Lacticaseibacillus paracasei subsp. paracasei: one gene and its partner. The protein of the gene in region 2 interacts with the protein of the main gene of each other region in a pairwise test. Links are inferred from orthologs where the notes say so. Each region holds a gene or a part of one and is shown on either strand. Other genes may lie near its edges.

Region 1 (11,666 bases), 1.6 Mb from region 2 along the record:
ATAGCAGAACTGCCAAGCATCGTAATCGTAATCGCACACAGCAATGTTGTTAGCCACAATGAATGCGCGTTCCCTTGAAGTCGTTTAATGATCAAATGTCTTGAGATGGCATGCGCATTGCGCGTCTTCATTTGACTTCGTTGCTGGAACCAAGCCACTATGCCAGGCAGAAACTCCTCAAAAACGAGGAAAAGTCCCAGCAACAAAGCCACTAGCATGAATCCCATTAACAATGGTGGAATCAAACGCCCCTGAGTTCGCGGCAGTATATGCATCAACACGCCACTAACTGGTAACAAATGGACCATCGTAAACAGACTGCCAGCCAACAAAACGACGCCAGCAATGCCAAGGGAAAACCGCCACCATGTTTGCGGTTTGGGAGCGGCCGAGACATCCTGCTGGCGAATAAAATTACGCAATGGGTTTTGAACATAAATGGCATTGATGCTGCCCACTAATAGGTAGACAACGCCCATTAAAATCACGACATCAACCATAGCTGGGAAAGAGAGCATCAAACTAATCGGTGTGTGCAAGGCCATCAATCGAATCAGCACCATGCCCAATAAAGGTGAGATAATCAATCCGAGTAAGAGACCCAGAGCCATTCCGAATATACCGATCATTAAACTCTCAATACAGACTAACAATCCTAATTTGGCCCCAGACAAACCAAGCAAACGATATAGCCCAATTTCTCGATCACGACGAGCAATGAGTAAAGTGTTGAAATAAAGCAAAAAACTGATCGCAAAAAGTGCTAAGACCATCATCACAATCATCAATAGAATCGGAACAATATCCAGATCCCCAAGCCGCTTGCTGGCATCGCTCAAAATCGGTTCATTATTCGCAACCGCCCCAATGGCATACATAACGGCACTGATCAATGCTGCCACTAGTACCTGCAAGCCATCCTCGTGACGATGGCGCCGTAAATTTGTCTTAATCAGATGCCACACGGGTATGGCCTCCTCCACTGACAGTTGCTTCCATATCAATAATTCGGTCAAAAAACTGCTGGCGGGACTTACCACGCGTTACTTCAGCAAAAAATGCCCCATCTTTGATGAAGATGATGCGACTTGCGAAGCTCGCGGTGAAGGGATCATGCGTCACCATCAATATCGTGGTTTTTTCTTTTTCGTTTAATTGACGCAGATAGTTTAAAAAATCAGTTGCTGCTAATGAATCGAGGCTGCCAGTCGGTTCATCTGCCAACAAAAGATCGGGTTGGGTGATCACAGCGCGAGCAGCCGCGACGCGTTGTCGTTGTCCCATACTTAACTCCCCCGGAAAAGCCTGCAGAATGGGAGTTAAGTTAAGGTGATTCGCGACTGTCTGTAATCGTTCAGCACGATCAGGCTGAAGCTCTTGCTGCAAGGTTAGCGGCAACAAAACATTTTGCGTCACCGTCATATCATCCAATAAGTTGAAGTCTTGAAACACAAAACCAAGATGATCTCGACGAAAAGCCGCTTGTTGTCGTTCATTAAGGGCCTCAAGATCGTTCCCTGCAATATTGACTTTTCCGGTACTTGGCGTCTCAATCGTTGCTAAAATATTGAGCAATGTTGACTTTCCGGCGCCACTTGGTCCCATAATGCCGACGAACTCACCCGCGTTGACCTGAAAGCTAAGGTCGTTCAAAGCGCGAACTCGATCATGCCGTTGTCCAAAAATCTTGCTCAAGTTAGATACTTCAAGAATTGCCATCGCGCACCTCCGCCATTATCATACCAAAAACGTGTTATGCATGTGCTGCCAACTCCCGTTAGACAAAGAATCTCGGGTTTGTTGCTCTTAGTTTACATTTTAAAGTAAATCCTGAAAACTTATTTATTAGAAGATTGCGGCTTCCTAAAAGCCGGACAAACCCAGCTCATAAAAACTGGTCTTATTGACCTTGTTCGCGCTTGTGCTTCCTTCCCAAAACTTATACCATTAGAGCAGAAATGGAGTTGGTCACGTGTTTAAAATCATGATCGTAGAGGACGATCTGACGATTAGTGGGCTGATCGCTGATAACTTAAAAAAATGGCAATTTGATCCAGTTGTGGTAACCGATTTTAATGCTGTATTTGATGACTTTTTGCAAGAAAAACCCCATTTAGTCTTATTGGATATTAATCTACCAGTTTTTGACGGCTATTATTGGGTTCAAAAAATCCGTGAAGTATCAAAGGTCCCTGTGATTTTCATTTCTAGTCGTAACACGAATATGGATATGGTCATGGCAATGAATATGGGCGCTGACGACTTTTTGAATAAGCCGTTTGCCATGGAAGTGTTGATCGCAAAAATCAACGCCTTGCTTCGACGAACCTACAATTATGCTGATCAAGGAACCGATGTTTTGGAACACAACGGCTTGATGTTGAACCTCAAAAACGGTACGGCACAAATTGGCGAAAACGAAATTAACCTGTCAAAAAATGAATATAAACTGTTACAAATCTTGATCCGGCAACACGGTCAAATCGTCAGCCGTTCCCGGTTATTAAAGGACTTATGGCAAGACGAGCGATTTGTTGATGACAATACACTTACCGTCAACATTAATCGCCTGCGCAAAAAAATCGAGGAAGCCGGGTTGAAAGATTATATTCAAACCAAGGTTGGACAAGGTTACATCGTTCCTTAGGAGGCTGGCAGATGCGGTTTCGTGATTATTTAAAGGATCATTTAAGCCCGATTGGTGGCTATATTCTTTGTGTTGGTCTGGCGGCCTTGATCATCTGGCTTGACCCGCAGCATCGCGTTAAGGCCATGACGCTTTGGTACGCTGTGTTGTTAGTGACACTATTGGCCAGCGCTTTTTTGATCGCACGGTATTGGCGCGTACGGCGGTTCGCAGCTCGGCTTCAGGAACGGATCGATGCTCAGGAGGCTGCGTTAGATTGGCCCTTGCCTGGCGGTGAATCCGCAACCGAACAACTTGTGACGAAAACGTACAATCAAATTTTGACCCAGCATCGCCAACAAGTAACTGCCCTGCTAGCACAACAGCAAGATCAAAAAGACTTCATTGATTCTTGGGTGCACGAAATCAAAGTACCGCTCGCGGCAGTGACGTTGCTGGCCGAAAGTTTTGAGGGGCAAGTACCTGATGACAAACTGGATAATTTGAATCTGCAATTGGATCAAATCGAATTTTATGTCGAGCAAGTCTTGTATTACTCGCGTCTCGACAGCTTTTCAAAGGATTATTTGCTGCATGAGACATCATTGCGCCCGCTCATCAATGACGTAGTCGCCAACCAGCGGAACGGCTTTATCAATAAACGACTATCTTTCAGACTGAATGGCACCGATCAAATCGTATTGACAGACAACAAGTGGCTTCGCTTTATTCTTGCTCAGCTCATCTCCAATGCGGTCAAATATACGCCAGAAGGAGGCCGAATCACGGCTCTCATTCGTAACACCGGGAAGGAAACGCAACTACAGATTACTGATACCGGTATCGGCATCCCCAAAGATGAGCAACATCGTGTTTTTGAGAAGGGATTCACGGGCAGTAATGGGCGCCTTTCGAATCATAAGTCAACGGGATTAGGCTTGTTCTTGGCTGAAAAGTTAGCTGAAAAACTTGGCCATCACTTGTCGTTAACCTCGGTAATCAATCAAGGTACCACGGTCACAATCCATTTTCCTTACGTGAGCTATTATGGTGAGGCCGATCAAACTGTGCACCATCCTGAATCCCACGCGATTGCTGTGCAAACCCAGACTAGGTCACATCCAGACAGCTGACGAATAAGATAGCATCAAGTAGTTGAATCAACCCTAGATCTCAAAATTGAGAGCCACCTATTCAACCAAATCGGCACCAGAGGCAAGCAGCCTCTGATGCCGATTTTTTAATAGATTATCTTATCGTCCTTCGAATTGCCTGAACGAACTAACGAATCAGATTTTTCCACAACTTGACTTCGCCAGCCGCCATTGTTGCTGGTACGTCAATGATGCGCTGGTTAGCACTGCCACGAAACTGTAAGGTCAGATCCTTTTGCGCCAACAAAAAGCGACCGTCAACCAAAATATCGATCAATTTTAGCAACTCAAGTTTATCGTCTGAATCCTGAATCAATTCATCATACGTATAGCCGCTCCAGCTCCAAATGTCTTTCTCATGCCCGAATTCTTGACGAATTCGTTTGCACAAGCGAATGCAGACTTGCGTGTTTAGGAAAGGCTCGCCGCCTAACAGCGTCAGACCCTGTACGTAACTTTGACTAAGATCGGTCATGATTTGATCCTCAAGTTCTTGTGTATAAGGTTTACCATAACGAAAATTTTGTGCAACCCGATTGTAGCAACCAGGGCAAGCGAAACGGCAACCGGAGACATATAAACTACACCGAACCCCTTCGCCGTCAACAAAGTTAAACGGTTTGTAATCGGCGATGCGTTGCTGTGAAAGCTCACTGGCAAGCCATTCTTTAGGTTTGGGATTTTGGGGTAATTTATTTTCGATCATATGTCTGCCTTCCTTGAGGGTGTGCCAACCCACGTGGTGTCACGCACCCAGCTGTTTAGTCTTGTGAATCCACTTTTTTCATCGTATCACGTTTCACCCCCAAGATGTAGTATCAGTTGTACACAAAATGCCGGCCTGTCATCTATATCTTGACGCCAGGCCGGCATTCTCTGATGCTATACGTCATACACGTGACTTATTAAGCGCGCTTTAAGTGCAGTGTCATTGCATTCAAAGCCACAACAATCGTTGACAACGACATGATCGCAGCACCGACCGCAGGACTGAGAATGAAGCCAACGGGGGCAAGAATCCCTGCAGCAAGCGGAATCGCCAGAATATTGTAACCAGCACCCCACCAAAGGTTTTGAACCATTTTCCGGTTAGTTGCTTTTGCCAATGACAAGAAGTTGAGAATATCGGCCGGGTCACTATGAACTAAGACAACATCGGCGGTATCAATCGCGACATCCGTCCCAGCTCCAATTGCAACACCGATGTCTGCTTGAGCCAAACTAGGCGCATCGTTGACCCCGTCACCAACCATCATGACAACGCCATGCTGTTGATAAGCCTTCACTTGCGCAACTTTGTCTTCAGGTTTTAACTCTGCCTGAAATTCCGTCAGACCAAGCTGACCGGCCACTTTCTTAGCAGTTTCATGGTTATCACCAGTCAGCATCACAGGCGTAATCCCCTGCTGTTTCAACTCGGCAACAAATGCCTTACTGGAAGACTTCAACTGATCGCCTTCAGCCACCATGCCCAAAACGTGCTGACCTTTCAGCAAAAAGGCTAACGAATTTCCGGCAGCAGCCCACTGATCAGCCTGGGTTTTATCGTAGGTCAACTGATGATCCTGTAAATATCGGGCATTCACAATCTCATACTGAATGCCGTCGACTGTGCCTGACAGCCCGACACCCTTCATGACCTGAACATTTTCAGCAGCTGGCACTGTTAGCTTTTGCTCAATTGCTGCCGCTTTAATCCCAGTTGCAAGCGGATGCTCGGAATGACTTTCCAAGGCGGCCATGGTTGCTAGAATTTCTTCCTGACTCTGATCAGCAAAATGCAACGTTGTGGCAACCGTAAACTTGCCTTCAGTCAGCGTCCCTGTCTTATCCATTAGCATGTACTTGGCTCGCTTGGCTGTTTCAAGCGCTTGGCGATTGCGAATCAACAACCCATTCGTGGCGCCAATACTGGTACTCCGAGCAATGACAAGCGGAATCGCCAACCCTAATGCATGTGGACAAGCAATAATGAAGACGGTGACCATCCGTTCAAAAGCGGTGGCCAGGCCGCTTGGCATCCAGAGAATAAACGCCAGAATACCAATAGCTAACGCGGCATAGAACAACCAGCCGGCAACTTTGTCGGCCATGCCCTCGGCCTTACTTTTATTTGCTTGCGCACTTTGTACAAGCTTCATTACTTGGGCTAAATAGCCGCTTTCACCAGTACCTGTCACTTGGATTTCAATGACCCCATCTCCGTTGATGGAACCACCAATAACTTTATCACCGCCTGCCTTACGAACAGCCTTGGCTTCGCCTGTGACAAGCGATTCATTGACACTACTGCTGCCGCTTACGATTTCGCCATCAGCTGGCATTTGTTCACCAGCCAAAACCCGTAATCGCGTGCCAACCTGAACCTCTGACAATGGCATATCCATCACACTGTCGCCATGAACCACATGCGCCTGATTTGGCAATAATGCAGCCAATTTTTCAACCGCATTACCAGCCGCCATCACAGCATTCATTTCAATCCAGTGACCCAGCAACATGATCACAATTAAAGTGGCCAGTTCCCAGAAGAAGTCCATCACCATAGCATGTGGCGCGATAAAGTGATTCATGACGAAAGCATAAAGCGAGTAACCGTACGCAACGGTGATCCCCATTGCAATCAAAGTCATCATTGCGGGCTGGCGACTTTGCAACTCTGATTTAGCGCCGGTCAAAAATGGCCAACCGCCATAGAAGAATAGAAATGACGAAAGAATCAGGACAAGCCAATCAGACCCAGGAAAAACTATTGGCAATTGCAAAACGCCGAGGTGGATATCCATCCCCATGAACTGCGAAAGCAACAACACGGGTATCATGACGATCAAACTCACCCAAAACTTTTGCTTGAGATTTCCCATATGCATCATGTGACCCCCGCCATGATCCATCGAGCCGTGATCCATATGCATGTGCATGTGATCCATCGCGCCGTGATTCATGTGCATCTGATCCATTGCTGCATGATCCATTGAACCCGGTTCCATCTGCATCTTCGCCATGCCAGCATGCTCTTCTTCAGAGTCGTGATCCATGTGCATGTGGTCCATATCGCCATGGTGACCCATCGCCATATGATCGTGGTTCATTTGATCTTTTTTGTCAGTCTGTGATCTTTTCGTATCGTTCATCGCTTTCATTTCATCGTCATTCATGTGCAGCCTCCTTACAACCTTCTGGTAAACAATTACAACTAACTGTTTTCGGCGCATCGTGCTGCTTCGCTAAAAGCGTTTGTTGCAAGATCTCAATATCATGTTTCGAAAGGGTGACGTTCGTCATCAAGTGATTGATGGCCGTGCCGATTTTCATTTGACAAAGGTGGCTAAATAATTCCGCCACGGCGGCATCCATAGACTCTTGTTCACCCACTGCAGTGTGATAAAGAAATTCACGTCCATTTTTTTCAGTGGTTAAGGCGCCTTTTTTGACTAACCGTCCTAAAAAGGTTTTGGTCGTTGCCACTTTCCAGCCCATTTTTTCAGCAAGAATTGTTGCAAGCGTGCTACTTGTCAGTGGACCAAGTGTCCAGATAATTCGCATAACCTCCCATTCAGACTGGGAAATTTCAACTTTCGGTGTTTCCATCGCTTGCCTCCGTTTACATCTGTAATCTATCAACACCTTTAATTTACAACTGTAAACCATAAAAGTCAACCGCAGTTTCTTGAGCGCACAAAAATACCCCGGCTAGCCAGCCGAGGCGCGATTGTATTCATTCACTTTTACAGTGTGTGGAACCCAATATCAGTGCGATAATCCAAAACGCCTTGAATTTTCTCCATGGCTGTTTTTGCCGCTTTAACGGCATCCGGCAAAGACTCCGCCCCAGCTACTACGGAGAAGATTCTACCAGCATGACTTTCCCAGCCGTGGTCACTTTTCGCCACTCCTGCTGGAAGCCAAGTTCCCTCTGGCCAATCTGTCGGCACAATGACGGGAACTGTCTTGAGCGCGCTGCTCGGGTACGCAGGATTAACGGCAACAAAGCAAGCATAGGCCTTATCGCTCAACGTCAAACTAGGTTGGCGGTTTGCTAATAAGTCGCTAATCAGTTGATAAAAATCATTTGTGATTTGCGGCAGCAGGACTTGCGTTTCTGGATCGCCAAAACGCATGTTATATTCCAAAATCTTCGGTCCGTCAGGTGTGAAGATCAGTCCAATGTACATGACCCCTTGACCATCTAAGCCATCAGCCTGCATGCCCTTTAACGTTGCATCCACAAGCTGATGGGCAGCGGCTACTTGATCATCGTTAAATTGCGGTAACGGACTAATCGCCCCCATTCCGCCTGTATTAGGACCACGATCATTGGCAAAACGCCGCTTGTGATCCTGAGAAAGCGGCAGAATGACACGCTTTTCGCCATTAAACAAGGCCATGACAGAGGCTTCTTCACCCGCAAGATATTGCTCAAGTAGCACCGTTGCATCTGGAGAATCGGCATACATTTTTTCGATCGTTTCATCCAGCGTTTCAGCATCTTGGGCAATAGCGACGCCTTTTCCGGCTGCCAAACCGTCCTTTTTCAAGACTAGTGGCAAGCCCATTGTCGCGGCTTCGGCATGGGCATCAATAGCATTGTGAACCGTCTTGCTGCCGGCAGTCGGCAACTGATGGCGCGCCATAAAATCCTTGGCAAACGTTTTGCTGGCCTCTAACTGGGCAACTTTCTTGGTGACGCCAAAAATCGGTTGATCAGCTGCCTGAAAAGCATCGACAATCCCAGCGGCTAACGGCACTTCGGGACCCACAAAAGTCAGATCAATTTGGTGGGTCTCAGCAAAGTCAATCAACTTGGTAAAGTCATTGTCATCAATGTTGATCGGATCAACTCCCAGCAAGGTCATTGCCGGATTACCTGGCGCCACATAGACATGATCAACTTGCGGAGACTGTTTGAATTTTAAAGCAAGGGCACTTTCCCGGGCGCCGCCGCCAATGATCAAAACCTGTTTCATCGTAACCTCCTAGTGTATTTGCTGGTGGGGAAGCTTTATAAACGCGCCTGTTTTTCTCTTAAATGCGCTCATAGGCGCGGAAACCTATACATCAGAACCTTGAAGCTATCTGGCCAAAACCCAGCCAGTTCACCTCAAGACCACTTATGCTCCGGTTTCTAAACGCGCCTGTTCACGCTCTTCTTTTTAATGTCTAAAATGACGGACACCAGTTGTCACCATCGCAATACCGTACTGGTTAGCCTTTTCTATAGAATCTTTGTCCCGAATACTGCCGCCTGGTTGGATGATGGCTTTGATATCATGCTTAGCCGCGTAATCAACGCAGTCGTCCATTGGGAAGAAGGCATCACTGGCCATGACGGCGCCAGCAAAGTTGTCGTTTTGTTGGGCCTGGGTGAGGGCTAACTCAACCGAACCAATCCGATTCATTTGTCCTGCCCCAATGCCTAACGTCTGATCAGCTTGGGCAACAACGATCGCGTTACTCTTCACGTGTTTGACGACTGTTTGCGCAAAAGCAAGTGCCTTGAGCTGCTCGTCTGTGGGTTTCACCGTTGTCACAACAGTCAAATCAGCCGGTGTTTCTGTCTGATTGTCCCGCGTTTGAATCAGTAACCCGCCATAAATTGCTGTCGTCTCTGTTCCTAATTCAGCCGGCGTATCAGCTGTATTGATTGTAAGCAGCCGGACGTTTTTCTTTTTGGCCAACACAGCATAAGCATCATCATCAAATGCCGGTGCCATAATGATTTCAAGAAAAAGTTTGTGCATTTTTTCGGCAGTTGCTAGATCTACAGGCCGATTCAAGGCGATGATGCCACCAAAAATCGACATCGGATCAGCAGCATAGGCTTTGTCCCAAGCGCCTTCAATGGTTTTTCCAAGACCAATGCCACAAGGATTCATATGTTTGACAGCCACAACCGCTGGCTCGGAAAATTCACGAAGCATCGCTAGCGCAGCATCAGCATCTTTGATGTTGTTATAGGACAGTTCTTTACCGTGCAACTGTTTGGCAGCGGCAAGGCTAGTTGGATTCGGATCAGGTTCAACGTAAAACGCAGCTTGCTGATGGCTATTTTCACCATAGCGCAAATCTTGGCGCTTTGTGTAGGTCGGTGTGAAGTGCTCGGGAAATGGCTCAGGATCAAGATAATGCACAATTTGAGCATCATAAGCCGCTGTGATGGCAAAGACCTTAGCAGCCAGCTTTTGACGCAGATGAGCATCGTCTTGGTCAAGGCCGGTTAAAACAGCCTCGTAATCGGCCGGATCAACGACTGCCCAGACACTGTCGCTATTTTTAGCTGCTGCACGTAAGGCAGAAGGGCCACCGATATCGATTTGTTCGATAGCTTCTGCCCTTGTAACATCTGGGCGTTTGATTGTGGCGGCAAACGGATAGAGATTGACACAAACCAAATCGACCGGTTGAATGTCGTGGTCAGCTAACGCTTCCATATGGGCTGGATCATCGCGGCGTGCAAGAATGCCAGCATGAATCTTTGGATGCAGTGTCTTCACCCGACCATCGAGCATCTCGGGAAAACCAGTCACCTCTTCAACGCTGGTCACCGCAATACCGGCCGCAGCCAGTTCGCGATGCGTGCCGCCGGTTGAGACTAATTCAAATCCTCGATCAATCAAACCTTTGGCAAAAGAGACCAAACCTGTTTTATCCGAAACACTTAACAATGCACGCTTCACTTAAATCGCTCCTTCTTGAATGAGGTTCTTCACAGTTGCAGGGAAAATTTGATGTTCTTGGCGATGGATCGCCTGCTCAAGCTCGGCTAAGCTCATACCATCAGTGATATTGACTGGCACTTGGGCGATAATCTCGCCGGTGTCAATGCCAGCATCCACAAAATGCACCGTGACGCCGGTGACTTTCACCCCGTAGTCGAAAGCATCCTGAATACCTTGGCGCCCTGGAAAACTAGGTAGTAAAGCTGGATGCAAGTTGATGATTTTTTTAGGGAATGCCCTTAAAAGGGTTGGCCCGATGATACGCATGTAACCGGCCAAAATCAAGGCAGATACTGGCGGTAACTGTTCTAAGATGGCCGTCTCTGCCGCCGTTTTATTAGGATAGCTTTTAAAATCAACTACGATCGTCAAAATGTTGCGTGCGGCAGCCTTTTGAATCACCGGCGCCTGTGATTGATCACAAACCAGTGCGGCGATGCGATAACCGCTATCTGGTTGATCAGCGGCATTTGCCAACGCCTCAAAGTTGGTGCCATGACCAGATGCAAAAACAGCTAGATCTTTCATCGACGACTCACCTGCCAGTGCAGCTTTTCGACAGGATCTTCGCCAACCGTGCCAATCACTTTACTACTAGGAATCGCGTCTTGAACAAGACTAACCGCTTGTTCTGGCACGACAAGGATCATGCCAATTCCAAGATTGAAGGTACTACGCATCGTTGTTTCACTTAAATGTCCGGCATGTTGCAAACGATCGAACAACTCTGGCCGTTGCCATGCTAGCGGATCAATGTTTGCTACCAAACCGTCAGGGATCACCCGCGGCAAGTTTTCAGTGATGCCGCCGCCGGTAATGTGGGCAGCCGCGTGAATCAATCCTTGCTGCATGAGCGGCAACACCTGCTTCACATAAATCCGAGTTGGCCGCATCAGCGCATTCAGCATTTCCGATCCGTCATCAAGCGATTGACTGCCTAAGTCGGTTTCTGCCAGCAGCTTACGCACCAGTGAATAACCATTGCTATGCACACCTGAACTTGGCAGACCAATCAAAACATCGCCAGCCGCCACTTTTTGCGGCAGGCGTTTTGAAGCGGAAACCAAACCAACTGCGAAACCGGCCAAGTCGTAATGATGTTGTGGGTACATGTCGGGCATTTCCGCTGTTTCGCCACCAATTAATGCCATCTGAGCCTGCTGACAC
Region 2 (11,645 bases):
ATGCTGGCTCATCAGCTAAGCGAATACCCTTGACCAAGTCGCCTTCCCAATGTCCCACGCCTGTGCGGTCATTCACGGCCGCAGGACGCAACTCGATTGAGTCGCCGTATATCTTCTTATTCTTGCGCTTGTGGGCGTTCTTATAGCCTTTGATGCGGCGTCGGAGCTTCTTGGGAAGTGTCATGTTGTCTAGCTCAAGCAGCCCGGCGTCGATGTAGCGATACACAGTTGTCGTTGAAGGGCAAGCCTTGCCCTGGTCGCGATAGAAGTGTACGAAGCTATCAACGCTGTGTACGCGCGGCTTACGAGTAAGCTCCCTGGAGAGAGCCTTGAAGAACGCACGGCCGGTCTTAAGAAAGGCGTATTGACCGGTTCTATCGCGTTTACGGTCGTGCATGGCTTGGGCAGTTTCCGCAAGATAGACTTGATGCGAGTGACGCTTCGAGTCGAGCTGAGTTACAGATCCACGCGTGATTTCTCGTGAGATTGTCGCTTTACTGCGATGAAGCTTCTGTGCAATCACGGTCGCGGTGTCACCAGCAGCCTGAAGGGCCTGAATTGTAGCACGGTCGCTAAAACTGAGTTGTTGGTAATGCTTGTGAGTGTTAGTCTGAGAGTGGGTCATGAAGATTCCTGCTTTCTTGTTTAGCTAGCACTAACAAGAATAGGTCTTCATGGCCTTTATGGTCTAGTCGTCAGGGTGTTGCACTTGAATTGTAAACTGGGGTGGCGATATTATCAGCAAAATACTTGTTTCTCCAGGAATCATTGGTATTGAAATGAGAGCAATTGACGGCCCGCTAAATACCATTAATGCTGATGAAACTGCATGGCATGATCGAAAAGCGAAAGTATTCTTAGCTATGTGGTTGCAAAAGGACACAGAGCCTCATGCTAAGGAGGTTTTTGGCCCACTACAAGATTTAGGGACGGGTGTCTATAGTTCCTACTCAAGTGATCTATCGATAGAAGAAAGTCAACGTATTTGGCCGGAAGAAACAGGTCGCAAACTGAGAAAACTGATAACAAAGTATGATCCACAACATCTGTTTAACCAAGGACACTATTGGTAATACGTGTCCAATCTCGATGCCACCGAACGTTATTTCTGTGGTGAAATCACCGCTTAGCTGCCAAGTTGCATAGACAATACCCCTCAATAGTATTTTCAGTCGTTACCCATGACTTTAAAGAGGCCTAGGCAATCTGTTTCGAATTCACTAAGGCGGTTAACAGGGAATTCATACTCACTGATCTTTAACATCAAGCGGCTTAATTGAGAAATAATTCCAGATGCTTTTACGTATTAACTTAAATCGTGTTGCGCATTTTGGGCGCGAATTAGTGTATTTAAGATGCTATATCCTTGACTCAAGGATATTGTACTTCGAAGGTTATTCGCAATAAATTCGTTCTTGAAGGGGTATTCAGTCTGACTAATCAATTGTATTGCAGCTTGTTGATTGAAAATGGTTCTTTTATATTCAATTCTGTTATCCTCCAGCCACAACCATTGCGCGCCAAATTGGTTTGAGAATGGCATGCCTATGCTGCCTGCGTTGATAATCTTTTTATTAGGCAAGGACAATTCAAACTGTATATGAGTATGTCCACAAATAATATACGATTCTTGAACTCCTTTAAATAAAGCCTCTATGTAGGCTTTATTTTGTCGTGGAGAAAAAACAGTAGTGTTATCATTTTTCACAGCATGACAAAAGAAATAATTTCCAATACTAATACTGGGAAGTAAGTTTCTTAGGAAAGACACTTGCTTATAGCTCAATTGATTTGCTATCCAAGTCAATTGCTCAGTTGCCTTTCTAGATAGTCCAACTCTTTTTTTTGCATAAATATCAACGATATCTTGATCGTTGTTTCCCATAATTCCCACAGTTTTGAATGTGGTGGAAACGCGTTTTAATAACGACAACGTTTCCAAAGGCATAGGTCCCGCGATCAGATCACCTCCCAAAACAACTAAGTCTGGCCTAGATTGCAATAATAAAGTTACCACCTAGAAAGAGGCTTGCTCACTGCTTGAACTGGGGTTTGCCAACGGAGACATTTTCTAGGTTTGTTATTGATAAGCGCTGTGGCTTGTTGAATATCGGTCTCTGAAACCTGATCAAACTGTGTTCCCTTCGGGAAATAGTAGCGAAGTTCTCGATTGAACCGTTCATTTGTGCCCCGTTCATTCGGGTGATAGGCGTGGCAAAAGTAAACCGGTATCCGATAGCGCTTTGTAAGCGCCTGATCGCAGGAAAACTCTTTACCGTGATCAACCGTCACTGATCGAACCGGACCCGGAAAGTCCACCATCAGTCTTGCAAATCCCTTGAGAACAGCATTTTGTGATAAGTTTTCAAGCTTAGTTGTCGCCATTAAACGTGTCACCCGATCGACAATGGTCAAAACAGCAGCCTTTGACCCGCGACCACCGCGAACTGTATCCATCTCTAAATGTCCTTTTTCGGTTCGCCGATTAGCTGACTCACTGCGAATCTCAATTGAGGTGCCTACTGCTTGGTTATAGCGCGACCGAAGGTCTTGTCTTCTTTTATGACGTTTACCGTGATCAAAGAGTTGGCTTGGCTGAAAATCGACTTGTCTTTGATAAATCCAGTGGTAAATCGTGTGTGGCGCACAGTGAACGGCATAACCGACCATTTCAGGGGACCAACCTAGGTTTAGCTTCTCAGTTACCATCCGCTTCAACTTAGGCGTTAAAATCGAGTGCCGACCACAACGATGCCGACAAGTATCGGCATGATCCTGAGCTATAATGGCGCAGTAATCACCTTCAGGGCAACGGTGAAGCTCATGCCTAATAGAAATACGAGAGCGGCCTAAGGTCGCGGCGATGTATTGAATCGTGTTGTGTTGCATCAGTTCTATCTGAGATCGTTCAATTAAGGTTATAATGGCCATGGGACCTGTCCTTCTCTCTAGATGGTATGTTATGCAAACACCATTTTAGCAAGAACGGACAGGTCTTTTTTCACATTTTCTGGGTGGTAACTTTAATTATGCAATCTAGGGTTGTTACATTTGTCTCATATTGTCCCGTTAGTGTTAGTCTTACTGGTTCCTTTCTATCACGACATCGCTTCAAAGCTTCCAGCTGGGTTTGATATACCCAAACAGAAGGAATCCCCAGATAACTATTAGTAAAAGGTAGAACTTCGCGGTTAGCGAGATCCTCACTGATGTGTTCCCAAACCAGAATAACGCCGACTGCACCATTATCTTTGGCGGCTTGAATTTTACCTAAGGTCAATGTGGCTGCAACTAATGGGTGTCTTATGCTAAATCCAATGTGAGTATGCCGAGGGTACTTGGCAACCTGATGCATTAATAAAAGCTTAGGGATCGTAAAGTTTTTCACTTTAATAACGACCACTTTACCCTTGATCTTCACATCGTGTTTTGATTGAAAGAATCTAATTTCTCCTTTCACACCCATTTCTTTGGTGATTCCAGAATATGGAACTGGTCCTAAATTTGGTATCTTTTCTTTTGTTGAATCATTCTCAAGAGAACAGCTGCTTTGAAGACATCTATTAATTTTAAAAGGAAATTCGATAGTGTTAAAACCAAGATTCTTAATTTCGTCTTGCAATAACTCAATAAATTTGGCGTGACTGTCAGTAGCTGTTAGCCGCGGACCGATAGCCTTTAACTTATTTTGCCAGAAAGCCATAACATTCATATCAAGTGTCATTTGACCATCTCCTTATTCATCTAACTAAATTCAAAGTCTTTTTTAAACAACCAGTGAAACACTTATTATGTAATTAATGATATTCATCAATTATATCAACGACAATAGGGTACACCCTTACGTAAAGGTTGCAATTCTTAAAACCATAGGACACCAATGTTTTATACCGGAAACTAAAGAACGAATGTGGGTTCGTTTGCCCGACTTCTTCCAGCACTATTTCCCGGGTAATGACCCAGTCTCGAATAACGCGTCTTCTTATCCAGCCCGCTACCTTGCCACCGCCATCCATCTTTGCCACAATAAGCCCAAGCGAGGTGAGTAGCATGAATTTTTCAAAGCAGCTTCATCAGATCCGCTTGGCACACCAGATGACGCAGGTTAACTTAGCGGAACAGCTTCACGTTTCGCGCCATACTGTCTCCAACTGGGAAAATGACCGCAATCTGCCGGATCTAGAAATGGTGACGCGTATTGCCAGAATTTTTGAGGTCTCTCTTGATACGTTGATTCTTGACGATCCAAAACTAAACGAAAAACTGATCCAAGATAGCAAAATAAGTCGTCATCAAATGATCATGGCGGTCATGACGACGGCTGTTGCCATGATGTCAGGGATGGCAGCCACAACCTTATTTGGATTCTTTCCACAATGGCTTGCACGGCTGATTTGGTGGTCTTACGTGGCGGTTCTGTTTCTTTTTAGTTATATGCTCAGTCCAAAATCGGTGGGCATTTTTGCTGACTGGTCGGTTTTGAGTCGAAGTCTGATTGCTGGCGGCTTTTCTGTGTTCGGTTTGATCTTTTTATTGATAGGCATCGTCCTTATCGCGGTTCAAGGTGTTGATCTTCAAGTACTGTTGATAACGCTCAGTGGCCTCGTTACGATCCTCATGACTAAACCAGTATGGCCACGTCATCAACATGCTCGCTAAATCCTCGCAAGAGATCATCCATGATAGACCTTTTCCGTTGTCCATTCGCCCCCCATTTGATCAAGCGTGACGACCACTTCGTTTGTTGGCGTATACTGCTGGCTCGCTTGTGCTCTAGGGATGACGAGTGTTGCTGTAAATGTTTTGACGGGGTCAATGAAACCCAGTTGCGCATAGCCGCGATCTTTGAGATGGAACCGGTATCCAACTAAGGCAGCCACTTGACCGATATGAGTCGGGCCAGCATAACGATACACTAATCCACGAAACTTAAAATACGCCTCATGCGCATCTCGGCCCAAATACGTGACTGGTGCGGTGATTTGATGCCGTGTATACATTGGTAAGGTTGTTAAGGTTGGATAATCGTTCAATCCCGCATACGTTCTAATTTCATCTATCGGAATAGGTACGTACTTAAATAAAGCTGGCTTCTTAGTCCGAATCTGTGGGGTAATTTTCGTTGCCCATTGATTGAACTGGACATTGGCGGCATTATCCGTCCGCGCCCAGCTAAACCCGGCTAGTCCAATACACACCAAAGCAAATGGCACGATAAGCCACCATTTCCAGTGCTCGTGAATATAAAATCCAACAATCTGCAAATGAATAATCACAATCAAAATCACAACAGCCATCACAAAAAGCCATCCATTATTCCACTGCTCTGCTGTTTGCCATTGCTTGGCGGTAAAAATCTCGGCTACCATGGCGCACCTCCACTCTGTCACCACAGGAACATGCTTCATTTAGACACAACTTTTGATTTGAATTGTACACGCGCCCTAACAGAATCAAAACCGTCTAGCTCAAAATACGATAGGTTAAAGTCTAATATTCGAGGAAGGTTCATGATACAAAACCACGAAAAAAATCGCCCACGAAGGACGATTTTTTTCGTTACGCGACTATCCCAACCTGAGCATTTGCTAAGGCTTACTTGTCTCGCCGATTAGCCACTTGATTCAGGCTAAACGTGATATGTTTCTTCCGGTGAATAATTTCTTCCTGACGACCGTGAACCATTGGCCGCTTGTTCGGGTTGCCGAGGTAGCCACAAAGGCGCTTGACGACATCGCAAGTGGCTGGATCATGGTTACCGCATTCTGGGCATTGATAGCCTTTGGCCGTTGCGGTGAACTCACCTTTGAACCCGCACTTGAAGCATTGATCGATTGGCGTATTGGTGCCGAGATAGCCGATCTTGTCATACGCATAGTCCCAAACGGCTTCCAGTGCCTTTGGGTTCTGCTTCAGGTTCGGGTATTCACAATAATGGATGAAGCCACCGGCACTGTATTGCGGATAATCCTTTTCAAAATCAAGTTTCTCAAATGGGGTCGGTGATTTGCGCACATCGTAGTGGAAACTGTTGGTATAGTATTCCTTGTCCGTAATGTCCTTCACGATACCGAATTTCTTCGTATCTGCTCGGCAGAAGGTGTCGGTTAGCGATTCGCTTGGCGTGCCATAAACCGAGAAGTGGTAGCCATATTGTTTTTCCCAAGCCTTGCAGTGATCGTCCAAAGCCTTCACGATTGAAACTGAGAATGCCTTGGCATCGGGATTCTTTTCCCATGCAGAGCCGTAGAAAACAGTACCGACTTCATATAACCCAATATAACCTAGTGAAACCGTTGCCCGCCCATTTTTGAAAAGATCGTCAATGCTGTCGGTGTCAGCCAGCTTGTGACCAAAGGCCCCATACTTGTAGAGGATCGGTGCGCTTTCTGGCGTTGCTTGTTTGGTGCGTTCAACCTTATAGAGCAGGCCTTCCTTACAGATGCGCATCCGTTCTTCAAAAATCTTCCAGAATTTCGCCTTGTCGCCATTGGCTTCCATTGCAATCCGCGGCAAGTTGACGGTGATAACACCAAGATTCATCCGCCCAGCGTTCACTTCTTTGCCTGTCTTTGGATCAGTCCAACCCTGCAGGAAGCTACGGCAGCCCATTGGTGCTTTGAAGGAACCGGTCAATCGTTTGATGGTGTCATAGGAAACGACATCAGGATACATCCGTTTGGTGGCACATTCGATCGCCAATTGTTTGATATCATAGTTTGGATCTTCTGGTTTCAGGTTCAAACCGCGTTTCAAAGTAAAGACCAATTTCGGGAAGATGGCTGTCCGCCGTTCTTTACCCAGACCTAGAATTCGGATTTTCAGGATGTCTTTTTGGATCTCGCGTTCAATCCAACTGGTCCCCAAACCGAAGCCGACTGTGACAAATGGCGTCTGGCCTTGGGTGGAATAAAGGGTGTTCACCTGATATTCCAAAGTTTGCAAGGCATCATAAATATCCTTCTTAGTCTGCTTCACAGCCAGTGCTTCCAGCTTAGCCGGATCATCAATCACGCTGCCGAATTCACGCAAATGTTTTTGATAGTTTTTCTCGGCGAATGGCGCCAAGACCTGATCTGTTCGATCGCTGGAGCAGCCGCCGTATTGACTGGAGGCCACATTAGCGATGATCTGGGTCATTTGCGTCACAGCAACTTGAATCGAATGGGCCGGTTCAACTTCGGCATTGCCAATGCTGAAGCCATGGTTCAACATGTAGTCAAAATCAATCAGACAACAGTTGGTTTCGGCCATAAACGGGGTGTAGTCAAGATCATGCCAATGAATATCGCCACGTAAATGCGCGTTGGCAACAGCAGGCGGCAGCATTTTCAGGCCAATTGCCTTGGCCACTGCGCCTGCAGTTAGATCCCGCTGGGTTGAAAAGACCCGGCTGTCCTTATTGGCATTTTCGTTAACAACGCTTTCGTCGCGATTCACTAAGCGCGAGACGTTATAATTAACATCTTGCTTCTGTTTGCGAGCTAAATCACGCTTCAAGCGATACTCAGTATACGCTTCAGCCCAGTTATACTTTTCTGCAGCGATCAAGGTCTGCTCAACCACTGTTTGGATCTCCGCGATTTCCACATCATCGTGGTAGCGATCGCGAATCTTAGCCGTGACCGTATCCGTCAAGTGATCGATCGTCAGCACGTCACTCGGTGCCAGTTTTGCCACACTTTCTGCCGCCTTCGTGATTGCAGTGCTGATCTTGGATGCATCAAAATCAACAATGCGCCCGTCTCGTTTCTTGATTTGTGTATAAAATTCGATCATGGCTAATCCCCCATTACGTTAACTTGAAGTGCTTGTAACAATGTATCTAGTATACAAGACTCAGCAGGAAAAGTAACGGGTTATCCACTAAATTTTGTGGTTAATTATCGACTGCATACACTATATAGTGTGTTTTGCATTATTTGGTTGTTCACGATTCATCTTGACGATAACGACGGTAGGCCCGAGTGTTATAACGTTTGCGCATGTGAACCCGACTTCTGCTTTTTCAAAAATCGTTTGATCATAGCCCAAAAATAATCGATATTTTTGTTGAAGTTTGAGTTTAATCAACAAAAATTCGGCTAATTTTTTAAAGCTTTTTTCGATCCAGCAGCTTGATCGCCGCGAAAAATAAAACAACGGCGGCAACGACAGCAATGACCATGGCCGGCATCAATTTCGTTAGCGCATCACTGTTGACAAGGATTTTCATATTGTCGCCAATGAGGGCAACCGGATTAGCATGTTGCCAACTTTTGACCATTTGTGCCAAATACAACAGTGCCATCACCACAATCGTCAGCAGCAAACCGCCATAATTATTCGTTGCTAGTGTGGAGCCAAACACGATCAGGCTGAGGAAGAATAAGCCAAAGACTAATAATGGTAAGAACGCGAGTACCACATGCGGGCTGCGCGTATCAGGAAAGTAGTACGCGGTGTAAGCCCACGTTACCAAAAAGGCGAGGCTGGTGATCCAGATCCAGAGCAACATCCCGACAATCGCTTTGCCAACAATGACCGTCCAGCGCGGCAAGCCTTTGGTGACCAAGTTAACGAGTGTGCCTTGTTGAATCTCCTGACTGACACAACTGCCAAGCATGAGGGCGAACACGTAAATGCCCATCTGGGTGATGTTCTTGTAATAGTGGGTCCATGCATCCAGCGAAGTCGGCTTAGGGACCGCCACCTTAATGCCACCCAGACCGCCTTTTAACAGTTCCGGCATGAGTTTGGCGATCAGCGGACTCAAAATGCCGAAAATGAGGAAAACAACCGTCAAAATCAACAAGCGGTGAGTCCGCCAGCTTTCAAGTAGTTCTTTTTTGGTGAAAATAATGGCTGCGTTCATCGCGTCACCTCCATGAAGATCTGTTCCAAATTGGCTTCTTGCTGGGCAAGCGTGATCGGAATGAGTTTGGCTTCAAGTAACATGGTGAGGACGCGATCAGCCGCGGCAGCATAGGTACCGGTGTATGCTGCTTGAAGACTGTTTTTTTGTTGCTCAAGGTGCGTCAGCTGGCCCTGCTGCTGCAAGGTTGCCAACAAATGCGCGGCTTGTTGCGCTTGGGCAGTCGTCGCAAACGACAAGGCAATCTGGTTTTTAGCATACTGTTGCTTCAGATCGTCCAATGGCGCACTCACTTGTAGACGGCCATGATGTAGAATCCCGACATGGTCGCAAATCCGCTCCACATCACTCAGAATATGCGTTGAAAACAGAATCGTAGTCTGACCACGCAGACTAGCCAATAACTGTAAAAAATCCGTGCGGCCCTGTGGATCAAGCGCGCTGGTCGGTTCATCACAAATCAAGAGTTTCGGGGTGTTGAGCAAGGCCTGCGCAATCCCCAAGCGCTGACGCATCCCCCGCGAAAAGCCACTGATACGGTGCTTGGCATCTGCCAAGCCGACTTGGATCAACATGGCAGCCACCCGCGACTGCAATTCAGCGCCGCGCAAACCTGTCAGCTGACCGCATAATTTCAAGTATTCTGGTGCCGTCATGTACCCATAAAAAGCCGGCACATCAGGCAGATAACCTGTCTGCCGATTCGTCTCCGTTTCACCGAAATGCACAGGCTGACCAGCGACTTCAATGGCTCCGGCGCTGGCTTGATCCAAGCCTAGAATCAGTTTCATGGTCGTGGTTTTCCCGGCACCATTTTCGCCAACAAAGCCATAAATCGACCCAGCCGGCACAGTCAGATTCAGATCTTGCAGCACTTGCTTGCTACCAAAATGCTTGCTGACATGTTGCAAAGTTAGGATGTTCAATTTTCATCCTCCCGTCCAAAGACAAAGTACACAATCGGACCAATGATCTGGATGAAAATCACGAGCAACAGCCACAATAGACGATTGCCGAACCGATAATGCTGATGGCGCAGGATATGAATCACTGCGGCGATCATCAAGCCAAATTCTAAAATGATCAGTGGCACTAAAAATGGCCAGTAGTCTGCAAATAGTTGCCAATTGGTATTCATTTTCTTTCCTCCAAGGTTTGCTTTGATTTAAATTATTTAGGCTCTGAATGCCCGTACATACGAGTTCTAGCGATGTCCGCTCACTTGCTTTAACTCAGCCAACAACGGTTGCACTTCTGACAGTGTTCTGATCTTAGCCAATGCGGGGTTTTGCAAGACGAAATCAGCCAGAACCTGTTTGGCTTGACCACTAACCCGCGGTGATTGGCTACCTAGGTCCAGTTGTTCTAGCCATGGCTCAATGGCATCAAAGTAAGCATCGCCATGCAGCGTCAATGGCATTTTGGTTGCCGTCAAAACATGCGTGAACTCCTGCAAAAGGGCCACGGCTTCATCCGTTTTATCTTGTTTTGCAAAGCCATTCAAGGCAGCTAGTTGGAAATTGAGCCAGACTGCCGGATTGAGTGTTGCTAGATCAAAAGCCTTGGCAATCGCTTGCCCACGTTGATACGTCGCAGCCAATCGGTTAGGATCATCATTTAGCAAGGTCATGTAATTAGTCAGTTGACTCATGATGATGCTCAAGTCCTGCATCAAACCGCTTTGACTGGTTGCAATGGCACGCCGCAAGTCGCCTTTTTGCTGAAAAGCACCGGCGATTAAACTGTCTGCAGGCAGTTGTTCTGGCACATATTCGCCCAGCAACGCTAACACATCATCGGGTCGTTGGAGCAACAGCAGACTATAGCCTTCCAGTTCGACCGCCTTTGCCGTTAACTGCGCCTTTTGGCTATTTTGCCGCACACGGACAAACAATAGGCGGGCTTCATTCACATATTCGGTAACTTTCGCGGTTTGTGATGTTCCCGGTAAAAGATCGTAATGATTCAAAATCAGCAGCCCCATTTGCAGCAAAAATGGATAGCAGGCGTAATACCGCCGAATCAAGTTGCGAATTGATTTCAGTACCGCGTCTCCCGGTTGAGTTTCAAAGGCCTGCTTCATTGACGTATAGATGCGACGAATTTCCGTGCTGCTCAGTTGCGCATCATAGGCCATCAACTTGTCGATGCTAACGTCAAAATAAGCGGCCAGAATCGGCAACAACGTAATATCCGGATAGCTTTGCCCTGTCTCCCATTTTGAAACCGAGGCTTTGGAAACACCGACAAAATCTGCCAAAGCTTGCTGGGTGATGCCTTTTTGCTTGCGATTAGCACTGATCACAGCACCGACATTAATTTCCATCTTGTTCCCTCTTTTCACTTATCATTGTAGCGGCTCAATATGGGTAAGTATATCGAACGGTTGTTAACTTAGCCATCGCTAAATCAACCATTGAGATACTCATAATTCATCTCAACAAAACAAGCATTTGTAATTCGTCAAAAAATGCAAAGATATTTGGACATCATTCACATCCATGAAAAAGGACCAACAATTTTTGCCTCAGAATTGTTGGCCCTTTTATGGATAATTCATAGGGATTTAAAGATCCCAGTGCCAAGGCGGAGCAATCGTAGGCCAGATGGGGCTCAGCCGTGCAAACAACACAGCGACCGGGCTTTGTCGCTGATGTTGTTAGGCGACTTCGAGACCGGTTTTTGGGCTCGAAGCGCCGTCTCCGCTCTAGCTACGCGTCGCCACCCCAGCTGGCCGGAGATTGCGGAGTTTGGCACGGCTCAGGACTCTTTCTACAAAACTAATCGAACC

Evidence for each region.
Region 1: the proteins of nrdD (region 2) and nrdG interact in binary tests that used the Escherichia coli proteins (3 or more experiments, as listed by UniProt). The link is inferred for Lacticaseibacillus paracasei subsp. paracasei from one-to-one orthologs.

The regions. Positions count from the first base shown.
Region 1 is NZ_AP012541.1:1,742,900-1,754,565, forward strand. Bases 2,698-5,621 are described here. They hold nrdG (anaerobic ribonucleoside-triphosphate reductase activating protein), read right to left. Parts: upstream 4,487-5,621; coding sequence 3,908-4,486; downstream 2,698-3,907. Other genes in these bases: LBPC_RS08590 (sensor histidine kinase), read left to right, coding at 2,698-3,759; LBPC_RS08600 (heavy metal translocating P-type ATPase), read right to left, coding at 4,686-5,621. Also shown: LBPC_RS08575 (FtsX-like permease family protein), read right to left, coding at 1-965; LBPC_RS08580 (ABC transporter ATP-binding protein), read right to left, coding at 949-1,719; LBPC_RS08585 (response regulator transcription factor), read left to right, coding at 1,973-2,647; more of LBPC_RS08590, read left to right, coding at 2,659-2,697; more of LBPC_RS08600, read right to left, coding at 5,622-6,938; LBPC_RS08605 (CopY/TcrY family copper transport repressor), read right to left, coding at 6,931-7,371; purD (phosphoribosylamine--glycine ligase), read right to left, coding at 7,509-8,747; purH (bifunctional phosphoribosylaminoimidazolecarboxamide formyltransferase/IMP cyclohydrolase), read right to left, coding at 8,934-10,457; purN (phosphoribosylglycinamide formyltransferase), read right to left, coding at 10,458-11,027; purM (phosphoribosylformylglycinamidine cyclo-ligase), read right to left, coding at 11,024-11,666. UniProt on the Escherichia coli protein: Activation of anaerobic ribonucleoside-triphosphate reductase under anaerobic conditions by generation of an organic free radical, using S-adenosylmethionine and reduced flavodoxin as cosubstrates to produce 5'-deoxy-adenosine.
Region 2 is NZ_AP012541.1:120,560-132,204, reverse strand. Bases 5,188-8,090 are described here. They hold nrdD (anaerobic ribonucleoside-triphosphate reductase), read right to left. Parts: upstream 7,780-8,090; coding sequence 5,596-7,779; downstream 5,188-5,595. Other genes in these bases: LBPC_RS00600 (hypothetical protein), read right to left, coding at 5,188-5,369. In the rest of the region: LBPC_RS00635 (IS30 family transposase), read right to left, coding at 1-625; LBPC_RS00620 (IS30 family transposase), read right to left, coding at 2,011-2,931; LBPC_RS00605 (helix-turn-helix transcriptional regulator), read left to right, coding at 4,051-4,659; more of LBPC_RS00600, read right to left, coding at 4,674-5,187; LBPC_RS00590 (ABC transporter permease), read right to left, coding at 8,093-8,854; LBPC_RS00585 (ABC transporter ATP-binding protein), read right to left, coding at 8,851-9,780; LBPC_RS00580 (PLDc N-terminal domain-containing protein), read right to left, coding at 9,777-9,992; LBPC_RS00575 (helix-turn-helix transcriptional regulator), read right to left, coding at 10,059-11,180; LBPC_RS17190 (hypothetical protein), read left to right, coding at 11,433-11,645. UniProt on the Escherichia coli protein: Catalyzes the conversion of ribonucleotides into deoxyribonucleotides, which are required for DNA synthesis and repair. Can reduce each of the four common ribonucleoside triphosphates.